DNA from 4 places in the Mesobacillus sp. LC4 genome. Region 3 is predicted to be linked to each of the others. Evidence: riboswitches for the same ligand, from Rfam matches in the RefSeq annotation. Region 3 holds a riboswitch; each other region holds the start of a gene.
The links. A riboswitch is a leader RNA that binds a small molecule or an ion and turns the genes downstream of it on or off. The one in region 3 is predicted to bind S-adenosylmethionine.

Region 1: it holds a riboswitch for S-adenosylmethionine, as region 3 does, so the genes downstream of both, AB5I83_RS11315 (sugar ABC transporter substrate-binding protein) here and AB5I83_RS20615 (methionine ABC transporter ATP-binding protein) in region 3, are expected to answer to the same signal.
Region 2: it holds a riboswitch for S-adenosylmethionine, as region 3 does, so the genes downstream of both, AB5I83_RS10260 (methionine ABC transporter ATP-binding protein) here and AB5I83_RS20615 (methionine ABC transporter ATP-binding protein) in region 3, are expected to answer to the same signal.
Region 4: it holds a riboswitch for S-adenosylmethionine, as region 3 does, so the genes downstream of both, mtnW (2,3-diketo-5-methylthiopentyl-1-phosphate enolase) here and AB5I83_RS20615 (methionine ABC transporter ATP-binding protein) in region 3, are expected to answer to the same signal.

What each region holds. Positions count from the first base shown of each region.
Region 1 is NZ_JBGCUB010000003.1:91,081-94,174, reverse strand. It holds gene AB5I83_RS11320 (dynamin family protein) at 1-1,416, shown strand, start outside; SAM riboswitch class I at 1,566-1,675, shown strand; gene AB5I83_RS11315 (sugar ABC transporter substrate-binding protein) at 1,780-2,877, shown strand.
Region 2 is NZ_JBGCUB010000002.1:802,135-805,228, forward strand. It holds gene AB5I83_RS10255 (O-acetylhomoserine aminocarboxypropyltransferase/cysteine synthase family protein) at 1-1,018, shown strand, start outside; SAM riboswitch class I at 1,131-1,245, shown strand; gene AB5I83_RS10260 (methionine ABC transporter ATP-binding protein) at 1,503-2,528, shown strand; gene AB5I83_RS10265 (methionine ABC transporter permease) at 2,521-3,094, shown strand, end outside.
Region 3 is NZ_JBGCUB010000009.1:13,532-16,625, reverse strand. It holds gene AB5I83_RS20620 (methionine ABC transporter permease) at 1-523, opposite strand, end outside; gene AB5I83_RS20615 (methionine ABC transporter ATP-binding protein) at 513-1,544, opposite strand; SAM riboswitch class I at 1,629-1,732, opposite strand; SAM riboswitch class I at 1,824-1,927, opposite strand; gene map (type I methionyl aminopeptidase) at 2,110-2,853, opposite strand; partial or broken gene AB5I83_RS20605 (aldo/keto reductase) at 3,075-3,094, shown strand, end outside.
Region 4 is NZ_JBGCUB010000004.1:386,717-389,810, reverse strand. It holds gene AB5I83_RS15240 (methylthioribulose 1-phosphate dehydratase) at 1-15, opposite strand, end outside; gene AB5I83_RS15235 (2-hydroxy-3-keto-5-methylthiopentenyl-1-phosphate phosphatase) at 12-674, opposite strand; gene mtnW (2,3-diketo-5-methylthiopentyl-1-phosphate enolase) at 671-1,894, opposite strand; SAM riboswitch class I at 1,990-2,096, opposite strand; gene AB5I83_RS15225 (aminotransferase class I/II-fold pyridoxal phosphate-dependent enzyme) at 2,176-3,094, opposite strand, start outside.

The DNA of each region.
Region 1 (3,094 bases), on a different contig from region 3:
GTTCGCCGCCAGAACCATAAAAAGGAAACGATCATTGACTTCAGAGCTCAGTTCCCATTCCTGCACGACCATCAGTTGGCGCTAATTGATTCTCCAGGAATCAATCGTAATAACTATGACAATCATCCGTTGTACAATTACTTGAGGTTTGCTGACAGCCTATTATTCGTGCTTAACGCAAATGACCCTTTTACGGAAAAAGAAAGGGAAATCCTCACGAAAATATCCGAGTACTTCCCGCAGCTTCCTATTCACTTCCTGTTGAATAAAATAGATGCTGTCTACAGTCAGCAAGAGGCAATAGAAGTATTCGACCAAACATCAGCGGAAATCAGCCAATACTATCCTGAAGCAAAGATGTTCGCTTTCTCAGCTACTTATGATAAAGGCAAGCAGTTGAGAGATTTCTCTGATTTTATCAAAGCAAACAGAAGCACAGTAGACTTCGATCAGGAGCGCACAGCAAAACTGCAATTCTTTGTGAGAAGGGCGATCACGTATTTGCTTGATAAACGGATTGAAATTGAAAATGACCATATGGAAACAATCAGCTGGAACGAAGAGATGGTAAGCAAGCTGAATGGTGCGATCAATCAACTGGGTGACATCGAGGAAGAGAAATCGAAATCCATTCAGAAGTCATACCGTAAAATCAAGGACGAAACCCGTACGGAAATCATTGAAAAAATTCCGGAAATCCTGCGGAGTTGTTCTGAATTGGTAACAGAGGACAGCGATTTCGGAAAAATCCATACTGAAATGGATGAAGCGATGAACAAGAAGATAAGAGAATATCTTGATGAAACACTGTTGCCGAAATTCCATGAGGATTTGCAAGGATGGATTCAGCATTCGAAGGACGAATTCGATCATAGCCAAAACTATTTGAATGAAATGGCTGACGGTTTTAACTCGATGTATGGAGATGAACGGATCAGCCTGGACTGCGATTTCAGGGTACTTGATGATTGGCGCCGCGATGCAAATCGGATGACGAACGGCGTTCACTATGAAAAAATCAACATCATGAACCGCTCGACACCGCAGCAATTCTTCCTGAAGAGCGCAGGCAAGCTGCTAGGCGTGCTGCCGCAAAACAATGCGATGCTTTATAACCGATATAAAACCTATCTGGAGACAGAAGATTATTATGAGATCGGCGTGACCACCGCGAAAAGATTCCTGCAGCAATTCGAGATTTTTGAAAAATCGATTGAACGCGACGTGAACCTGTTCTTCAAAAATCCATTCAACGTACTAGAAAAAGCAGTAGAAGATGCCAATTCCGAAATTGGTTATGGCAAGACCGAGCTTGAAAAAATGAGAATCAACCCAGAGCTGTACCGCGACCCATTGACACTGTACGAAGTGAAGCTTCGCCAGTTTGAATGGATGACCGCTGCAGGGAGAGGTTAATTGAAAAAGGAAGATTCCGATTGGAGTCTTCCTTTTTGCTTGGTGTGAAAAAAGAATAAAATTAAATTTTCGAAATAATATTGACAATATGAGTATAGGAGTTTAAAGTAAAATTTATCGATTTGCAACATTAACTCAATAAAGAAATTCTCTTATCAAGAGTGGCAGAGGGACTGGCCCTATGACGCCCAGCAACCGTTCCAATTGGAATTGGTGCTAAATCCTGCAAAACAATTTTTTTTGTTTTGAAAGATAAGAGAGGAATCCGACCTTTGCATTTTTACTGCGTTTGAAACCTCTCTTTTCTGGAGAGGTTTTTTTATTTGTGTTAGACAGGCAGATCAATCAAAGGGGGAAATTCAGATGAAAAAAGGAATGAAAAAAGTATTTTTAGGTGCAGTTGCTTCTGCATTGCTGCTGACAGGCTGTGGCGGGGGAGAGACGAAGACGGCCTCTGGTCCTGTTGAGGGAGTTCCGGAGCGATTTGCCAAAGGTGAGGAAGTCAAAATTAAAGTGATCCGCAAGATCGGCGGAGACGACCATACTGCACAATTTTTAGCCGGAGCAAAAGCAGAAGGAGAAGCTCTTGGCTTCAAGGTAGATGTTTTTACTGCGAATGGAGATACAGCAAAATTCCATGACGCGATTAACCAAGGGCTGCAGCAGGATTATGATGGATTCATCATCTCGCATGGTGACGATGCGGCAACAGTAGATGATGTGAAAAAGTTAGTGGATGAGGGCAAAAGTGTCGTGACTTTTGATTCGAATCCAGACCTTGCTCAGGTAGAAGGTGTCACTCTTACTTCCCAGGACGATGAAGCCCTCGCCACACAGGCGCTGGACCAGCTTGTGAAAGACCAAAATGGCGAAGCAAATATCGTTTATCTATGGGTAGATGGCTTCCCGCCGATGGTCAGAAGAAATAAAGTTTACCAGGAAACCTTAAAGGCGAATCCGGGAATCAAAGAAGTTGAGAGATTCGGAGTGGCCGCCGCTGATACAAGCGTCCAGACGCAGAACGCTGTTGCAGCCATGCTGAATAAGCATCCAAAAGGAGAAATTGACGCGATTTTCGCAACTTGGGACGCGTTTGCGATCGGTGCAGCACGTGCCATCAAGGAAGCGGGCCGCGATGAAATCAAGATTTACGGAATTGATGTATCCAATGCTGACCTGCAGGAAATCCAGGGAGATGGAAGCTCATGGAAATACACGGCCGCTGTTGATCCAAAGCTGATTGGGGAAGTGAATATGAGATTGCTTGCGAAAAAGCTTGCAGGTGAAGAAACTCCAGCAAGCTACGACTTAGAAGCATCACTGATTTCCCAGGAAGAGCTCCAGCAGTCAAAAGAGCCGGTGAACATGGCGAATTTAGCTGAAATCATCGAAGGCTGGGGCAAATCGGATGCATTTTTGGAAGACTGGATGGAGAAATTGAAGGATCATTATAAGAAATAACTATTGAAATGGTTGGTTGAGAAGTTTTTATAGCTGAAAAAAATATTATATAGCGACTTTCTCGATTATATAGCGACTTTTCCAATAATATAGCGACTTTTCAATATATATAGCGAGAATTTCACTTTTATAGCGAATTGGAAATTCCGCACGATTTTTTCCAGTTTACACTCAAACAAAACAAAACAGACACTCTCAAACTTACGAGAGTGTCTGC
Region 2 (3,094 bases), on a different contig from region 3:
AGCGCATGCTGGTGATGAAATTGTTGCTGCTGGTAATCTATATGGCGGAACTTACAATCTATTTGCTGTCACCCTGCCAAAGTACGGTATAAAAGTCCATCTGGTGGATTCCACTGATCCTGAAAATTTCCGTAGCGCTATTACTCCAAAAACAAAAGCGGTTTATGCCGAAACAATCGGGAATCCAAGTCTCAGGATCCTCGATATTGAAGCTGTGGCTGAAATTGCTCATGAAGCAGGAGTACCACTGATTATCGATAACACTTTTGCGACTCCTTATCTTTGCCAGCCAATAGAACATGGCGCAGATATCGTCGTCCACTCGGCTACCAAGTGGCTGTTAGGAAACGGAACAGTTATGGGCGGAATTATTGTGGACGGAGGGAAGTTTAATTGGAAATCAGCTAAGTTCCCAGGTTTCAATGAACCCGATTCCAGCTATCATAATATTGTCTATAGCGAGGCAATCGGTGCAGCGGCTTATATCGTAAAGGCAAGGGTTCAACTTTTGCGTGACCTTGGACCGGCAATCAGTCCACAGAGTGCGTTTCAATTCAATTTGGGCATAGAAACCTTGCATGTACGTATGAAGGAGCATATCGCCAATACACGGAAAATCGTAGACTATCTTGAGTCGCATCCCGCTGTTACATGGGTCAGCTATCCTGGCCATGAGTCCCATGCTGATAAAAGTCTTGCAGACCGCTATCTTCCAAAGGGAGCAGGGGCAGTCGTCATCTTTGGTATTGAAGGAGGCAGGGAAGCAGGAGCCAAACTAATTAACTCATTAGAATTATGGTCCCATGTCGCGAATGTCGGGGATGCAAAAAGCCTGATCATCCACCCTGCAAGCACGACACATCAGCAGCTGGATTCTGATGGCCTTAAAGCAGCCGGTGTTCCTGAGGATCTAATCCGTCTTTCGGTCGGGATTGAAAATGTGGACGATATCATTGAAGACCTTGAACAGGCGATCGAAAAAGCGACCGGAGTTCCAGGGGTTCCGGCAGGAACTTGACATCCATAAGCTTCCAGTTGATATTTAAGAATAATTTTTATTGACACCCTTTTTCACTCCGTGCTACAATCACACTCGTAACTTAAAACCGATTAGATAATTTAATAGCGTGCTCTTATCAAGAGAGGTGGAGGGAAGTGCCCTATGAAACCCGGCAACCGTCAATAAGCTTTGCTTACTGAAATGGTGCCAATTCACACAAAGCAAATTGCTTTGGCAGATGAGAGAAAGGAATCCACTATTACTATGCCTTTCTGCTCACTTGCAGGAAGGCTTTTATTTTGTCTTTTTTTGAAAAAGTTTTTCGAAAAGAGTTTTTTCGAGAGCATGATCATCTCCGATTAAGAGGCTATTTTCCATTTTAGCTAAAGTTTGAATTTTTTCGGTTAGGGAATGGGAAACTAGATTGATAACCTTCTTAAACATAGGAGATTTAACGGTTTTAATAAGTGTAGAATACTCGGTTGCAAAGAGGGGGAGTCAATTGATCACGATAAAGAATGCCAGAAAAATTTACCCTTCCAATAAAGGGGAGGTTAAAGCGGTAGATGATGTCAACCTTGAAGTCAAGGAAGGCGAAATATACGGAGTCATCGGGTACAGTGGCGCCGGTAAAAGTACTTTGATTCGAATGCTGAACGGCTTGGAGATCCCAACATCTGGTTCTGTGGTAGTAGCCGGAAGGGAAGTTTCCCGGATCAAAGGAGCGGAACTTCGCAAGGCCCGCCAGGAAATCAGCATGATTTTTCAGCATTTCAATCTGCTCTGGTCCAGAACGGTAGCGGAGAATATCGCTTTTCCGCTAGAAATTGCCGGAGTGGCTAAAGCAGAAAGAGAGAAGCGGGTTAAAGAATTGATCACACTTGTGGGACTTGAGGGCCGGGGAGATGCCTACCCTTCTCAGTTGAGTGGAGGCCAGAAGCAGAGGGTCGGAATTGCAAGGGCTCTTGCCAACAATCCTAAGGTGTTGCTTGGAGATGAAGCAACTTCAGCACTCGATCCACAGACGACTGACCAGATTCTTGATTTGCTTGTTGATATAAATAAAAGGCTTGGCCTAACAATCGTACTGATTACTCATGAAATGCATGTTATCAGGAAAATTTGCCATCGTGTGGCAGTAATGGAAGGCGGAAATATTGTTGAAACAGGTCCGGTTTTGGAAGTGTTCAAGAATCCGCAGCAGCCTATTACGAAAAGATTCGTCCAGCAGGTGACAGAACCGGAGGAAACAAAGGAAACAGTTGACCACTTATTGGAGCGTTATCCACATGGCCGCGTTGTTCAGCTGACTTTTGTAGGTGAAGGGACCGAGCAACCGCTGATCACAAACTTGATTCGTGAGTTTTCGATAACGGTCAATATTGTCCAGGGGAAAATTTCTCAGACACAGAATGGGTCATATGGAACTTTGTTCATCCATCTTGATGGTGACGAAAGCGAAGTAGCCAGGGCAATTGAGTATATTGGCCAGCATGAAGTCGGCGTGGAGGTGATTTCCAATGGCTGAAACATTGTTTCCGAATGTTAACTGGGACCGAATGTGGGAAGCGACACTTGAGACACTATATATGAGTGCCATTTCTGTTCTTGCTACCTTCATACTTGGAGCCATCCTTGGCCTGCTGCTATTTTTGACATCGAAGGGCAATATATGGGAAAACAAACCGGTCAATTTAGTATTGAGTGGGGTTGTCAATATTTTCAGGTCCATCCCATTCATCATCTTGATCGTTCTGTTGATTCCTTTTACGAAGTTCATCGTCGGTTCGATGATTGGCGAAAATGCAGCCCTGCCTGCATTGATCATTGGTTCGGCTCCATTTTACGCAAGGATGGTAGAAATCGGCTTGCGTGAGATTGATAAAGGGGTCATTGAAGCAGCAAAGTCCATGGGAGCGAAGACAACGACGATCATTTGGAAGGTTCTATTACCGGAATCGATGCCAGCCTTGGTGTCCGGTATCACGGTTACGGCGATCGCGTTAGTCAGTTACACAGCGATGGCCGGAGTGATTGGGGCCGGCGGTCTTGGAAACCTGGCTTATATGGAAGGATTCCAGAGAAGCCGGAACG
Region 3 (3,094 bases):
CCAAGTCGCCCAGGCCGCCGCCGCCGATTGCGCCGGCCATTGCTGATGCACCGATCAATCCAACCGTCGCAATCGTAAAAGCAAGGATCAGCGAGCTCATCGCTTCGGGAAGAATAAATTTGAAAACAATCTGCCATGGTGTGGCACCCATTGATTCAGCTGCCTCAATCACTCCGGGGTCCACTTCCAGGAGGGAGTTCTCTACCAATCTAGCAATATACGGACCGGCATAGAAGACTAGTGGAACTACAGCCGCTGCTGTACCAATTGACGTACCAACAATCAGCCGGGTCAGCGGGATGATTGCGACCAGCAGGATAATGAATGGCACTGAGCGAAAGACGTTGATTAGACTATTTAGTACATTGAAGACAGGGGCGTTTTCAAGTAAATGGCCTTTCCTGGTGACCACAAGCGCGATTCCCAGCGGCACTCCGAGGACTGCCGAAAACAGGAGGGAGAACGCAACCATTTGCAGTGTTTCGATTAAGGCCTGAATAATTTGCTCTGAATTAACTAGCATGTGCTGTCACTTCCTTTATGCTTACTTTTTGCTGATCGATAAAATTAAGGGCTCTCAGAATTTCTTTATCACGGCCCTGTAACTCGACAATCAGGTTTCCGAATGGGATTCCTTGAAGTTCTGTGATATTGCCGAAAAGAACATTGACGTTGATATCGAATTTCTTTGAAAGCTGGGACAGAAGCGGCTGACCGGCTGACTGGCCTACAAAGTTGATCCGGAATACCTTATGCAGTCCTGAATTTTCTTCAATAATCTTGTACACGGAATCAGGAATGCTGTCATTCATGATGGTGCTGACGAAATTTCTTGCCGTTTCTGTTTTAGGAGCTGAAAAAACACTGAAGACAGTATCTTCCTCGATGATTCTTCCATCCTCGATGACAGCAACTCTGTCACAAATTTCCCTGATGACGGACATTTCATGGGTAATGATTAAAATCGTTATGTTGTACTCCTTATTGATTTTTTTCAAAAGCTGTAGGATCGAGCTGGTTGTCTGCGGGTCCAGGGCAGATGTCGCTTCATCGCAAAGCAGGATTTTCGGCTGGGTTGCCAGAGCCCGGGCAATTCCGATTCGCTGCTTCTGGCCGCCCGAGAGCTGGTCTGGATAATTGTCTGCTTTATCAACCAGTCCGACAAAGTCGAGCAACTGATAAACCCGTTCTTTTATTTTCGCCTTCGGAAGCTTACCGAGAATGAGGGGCATCGCGACATTTTCAAATACTGTCTTGGAGTTTAAAAGATTGAAATGCTGGAATACCATCCCAATATTCTTTTTAACCTCTCTCACTTCTTTTACAGACAGGGAAGTCATGTCGCAGCCATCCACAATCACCCTTCCAGATGTCGGCCGTTCCAACAAATTCACACAGCGGATCAGCGAGCTTTTTCCCGCACCGCTAAAACCAATGACTCCGAATATCTCTCCTTCTTTGATTTCTAAATCAATTCCATTCAATGCCGCTACCTTATTTCCGCGGCTTTCATAGACTTTTTCCACTTGCTCAAATGTGATCATCTGTCTTCCTCCTTTGTGGATATAAAAAAACCTCTTCCCGGAAACAGGAAGAGGCATGCCGCAACGAATGCTGGTCAATATCTCTTCTTATCTCCCAAGCTCATGCTTGCTGGATTTGGCACAGTACTCATTGTGAGTCCGCTGCCGAGGCATCAAAGGGCCAGTCCCTCCGCCTCTCTTGATAAGAAAGTATCCTTATGAAATTTTTTGGGTGGGTATTTTTGGGAAATAAAAAGTCCCCTTCAGAAAGAAGAGGACATCAAATGAAAAGTCAGCCTCTTCTTATCTGTCAAGCTCATGCTTGCTGGATTTGGCACAGTCCTCCAAAGGAGTCCGCTGCCGAGGTGTCATAGGGCCAGTCCCTCAACCTCTCTTGATAAGAAGTAACGAATATTGAGTTGTGAATCTTGTTTATTACTTTACTGTGTCAAAGAAAAAGTGTCAATCATTTTTGTTGTATTTTTTTTAGTAATACGAAAAATAGGAATATAGTATTAAATAAAAGGAATCGGCCAAAAAAAATAGAACCCCTGCAGCAGCAAGGGGTTCCATCGGGAAAAGAGCTCTATCGGGTAATCACAATCGGTCCATTTTTCGTTAGGATGATGGTATGCTCGCATTGAGCGACAAAGCTGTTTTCTGTTACATAGGTCCATTCGTCGTTTTCATTTTGGAAGACTTCTTCTTCGCGTGTTGAGATGAATGGTTCGAAAGCGATGACCATTCCTTCTTTTAACAGTTCGTCATCCCATGGCTCATGATAGTTGTAAACGTGATCGGGGGCTTCATGGATAGTACGCCCAATCCCGTGGCCAGTAAGGTTTTTGATCACTGTCAGTCCGTTCTTTCGCGCAGTCGCTATAACTGCTTTGCCAAGTCCGCTTTTCTTCGAGCCTGGTTTCGCTTTTTTCAAGCCTGCTTCAAAAGCCTCTACAGCCGTTTCGCAAATCTTGGTTAAAATCGGATCACCTTCGCCAACGACGAATGAGATGCCAGTATCAGCGAAATATCCATTTTTTGAGCCGGAAACATCGATATTAACGATATCGCCCTCTTTGATCACCCGGCTGCCCGGAATCCCGTGTGCGACTTCTTCATTCACACTGATGCATGTATATCCTGGGAAATTGTATTCACCCTTCGGAGCGGAAATAGCGCCATGCTCTTCAAACAACCTGCCTGCCATTTCATCGAGCTCTTTCGTGGTAATTCCAGGTGCAGTCTTCCCAACTAATTCTTCGCGAATCAAGCCGACAATCCTGCCGATTTCTTTTAATCCGTTAAAATCTTCTTCTGTTTTCGCAATCATAATTTATTCCTTTCCAATAGCATCGATTTAAAAAACTCTACGATTAGATTATCCTTTTTAAGCTTGAAAATCCATTCTTTAGGTTTGTGGTCAGTCTGGATTGAATCCGGATACTGCTTACAGCAACAATCTTCTTGTCTTCCGTGAAAACGATACCAATATGATGGTATCAATATTTTGCTCTATCACCCAAAAACTAAAAAATTGGTACCATAAGCAAAATTCGATGGTTAAAAGGGTT
Region 4 (3,094 bases), on a different contig from region 3:
TTCTAATGAGCTCATCCTCTCACCCCTGTCTCAGTTTTAAGTGCATCTATACAGTCATAAAACGTTTCGAATGGTCTATGTTCAATCTTCCATTCTTCGCATTTATCCTTTAAATAGTCTCTGGCAAGCACAAGATCGGCTTGTTTTGCAGCTTCCAAATCTGTTACGGAATCACCGATGACTATTTTATAGGCGCTCTTTTTTTCCAGCTTTCTCATGATGGATGGTTTGCAGCAGCCGCAATCATTTGAACATTGATCATCGCAGCTGTTTGGCCATTCTATTTTTATCGTACTTCCTGTAAAATCCGAACTATTGCAATACACTCCAGCGAGCGGTCCGAATTTTTGAATGATAGGTTCTATGAAAAAATCTATCCCTCCGCTGACGATATAAACAGGTATACCTTCCTCATGGGCATAATCAAGAAACTCTTGAAATCCCGGGCGGATCCTGGCGTTCTGTACAGCAAACTGAATGATTTCTTCCTTCTTCGAAACAGGTAGGAGAGAAAACATTTTCCCTACTCCCTCCCTGATCGAAATCCTGCGGCCCAGCACTGCTTCTTTAATTTCATCCCAGCCATCCGAACCGAATTCATTCATGATGGCTATGATATTGTCCTTTTCTGTTACTGTTCCGTCAAAGTCGCAAAATATCACAGGCTGACTCACTTTGCCACCGCCTCTGATGAACCCCACAGGCGTATAGCTGTTTTCAACTCAGCATGATCCAGAGCCCCTTCTTCAAGGCTTTTTCCCTGAAGTACGGTTTCAATCGCCTGTCTGAATGCCTTGCCTCCACCCTGTGCTCCACCAGGATGACCATGAACGCCTCCGCCTGCATTTATGATAGAATCAACTCCGAAATCTTTAACCAATTGCGGCACCATTCCAGGATGTATGCCTGCTGATGGAACCGGGAAGGTCCTTTCGTATTGATCCTCAGCAGTCAGTGCCTCAGCAATTGATATCGCCTGCTGCTTTTCAAGTGCCACACTTCCATATGGTGACGGGAAAAGCGAGAAGTCTGCTCCGGCATAGCGGAGTAATTTACCCAGAAGCAATGAATGGGAAAAGCCATATTCATCAGCCGATGTCAGCGCCCCACTCACAGCTGGGTGAGCCATGATCGGAATCCCGATTTCATCATCTTCCCTAAGTTCCTGCAAGACATCCAGGCCATAGGCGAACACATTGAACAATAACGCGTCTGCTCCGAGTTCTGCCGCTTTTCTCGCTTTGTCCTTCAAGTGTGAAGTCCTTCCTGTCAGATTGGCCGCATATAAGGTCCTATGTCCAGTAGATTCATAGACTTCTTCAAGAACTTTTTTACCAAGAGTGATCCTCTTTGCAAAAGGTGTATATTCGTTTTCAAACAGGATCTCGTCGTCCTTGATCAGGTCAACTCCTCCAAGGCTTTGTTCTTTAAGTTGTTTTAGCAGGAAATCCATATCACGTCCGATAACACCTTTGAAGATGCTCATAAGCAATGGACGGTCATAAACACCAAGCTTCCTCCTGATTCCTTCGATTCCGAAGCGAGGACCTGGGAAGTGTTTCTTTAATTCTTCATCAAATTCGAGATCGACAAGTTTCACTTTGCCATCAAGCGAGAGTTTTCCAAAAACAGTTGTCAAAATGGCTGGCAGGTCGGGTGAAAAATTGAGGGCAGGATAGGCGACTTTGATTGTTGCCACTGTTTCTGAATTATGGTCCAGGCTCGAGCCTTCTACAGAAACCACTCTTCCCTTATGTTTTTTTAATTGTTTTTGGTCCAGTTCCGGCAGGTCAGTCCAGGATCCCACTGTCAAGCCGAGCGCGATTCCCTCTGCTTTTTTCTGCGGGTTATGTTTGGCGTCATGGACTATGTAAGTCGCTGTAATTTCACTCATGAAGATCAATCCCTTCGATACTTATTGAACCCAGTTGTATTTGGGCATTAAAAAAACCTCTTCACAAAGAAGAGGTTAGAAAATACACTAAACTCTTCTCATCTTTCAGCTTTCGCTGCAAGAATTAGCACCGTGCCCAGCTTACGCTGGATCGGTTGCCGGGCTTCATCGGGCTCGTCCCTCCGCCTGCTCTTGATAAGAAAATAATTTAATCAAGTTATTTAATTGGTTAAAGTAAATTTGTTAATTAGGATTATGTCAGGTTCATAAAACAATGTCAACTATTTTTTGAATATTTCCAAGCTTTCAATTCTGCTGACTGCTTCCTGCAGTCTCTCTGCCGAAGTCAGCAGGCCCACCCGCACAAAACCTTCTCCATAGCCACCGAATCCTACACCGGGGGCAACTGCTATATGTGCTTTTTCCAGTAAGAAATCCGCAAACTCAACCGAAGTAAATGGTTCTGGAACCTTCAGCCACGCAAAAAATGAGCCCTTTGGAGCAGTCACCTGCCAGCCTATCTTTGTCAGGCCGTCAATAAGTACGTTTCTTCGGGTTTCATATAGATTGTTTAGCTCGGCAACACACTCCTGCGGTCCCAGCAATGCTTCTGCAGCCGCTTCCTGCACTGCACCAAACAAGCTGACATACATATGGTCCTGCAGCAAGTTGATTGCGGCAATCACACTCTTGTTTCCTGCAGCAAAACCAACACGCCATCCAGCCATATTATAAGTTTTTGACAGAGTATAAATTTCGATTCCTACGTCTTTTGCGCCTTCAGACTGTAAAAAGCTTTGTGGGCGGTTCCCGTCAAAGCCAATTCCACCATAAGCAAAATCGTGAACGACACAAATCTGATTCTCTCGTGCAAGCTCGATTGTTTCATCAAAAAATTGTTTATCGGCAACTGCCCCTGTGGGATTATTAGGATAGTTAAGGAACATCAGCTTGGCTTTATCCAATTGCTCGGCAGCTAACTCTTCATAATCAGGCATAAAGTCATTCTCTTCCCGGAGTGGCATTGTCACCATCTTTGCCCTGGCCAGCTCGACTCCCGACCAGTAGTCAGGATAGCCGGGATCTGGAACGAGAATCGTGTCCCCAGGATTCAACAGACATTGAGGAATTTCTACCAGGCCAGCCTTGCCCCCGAAAAGGATGGCAATTTCTTCTTCCGGATCAAGGTCGACTCCGTAC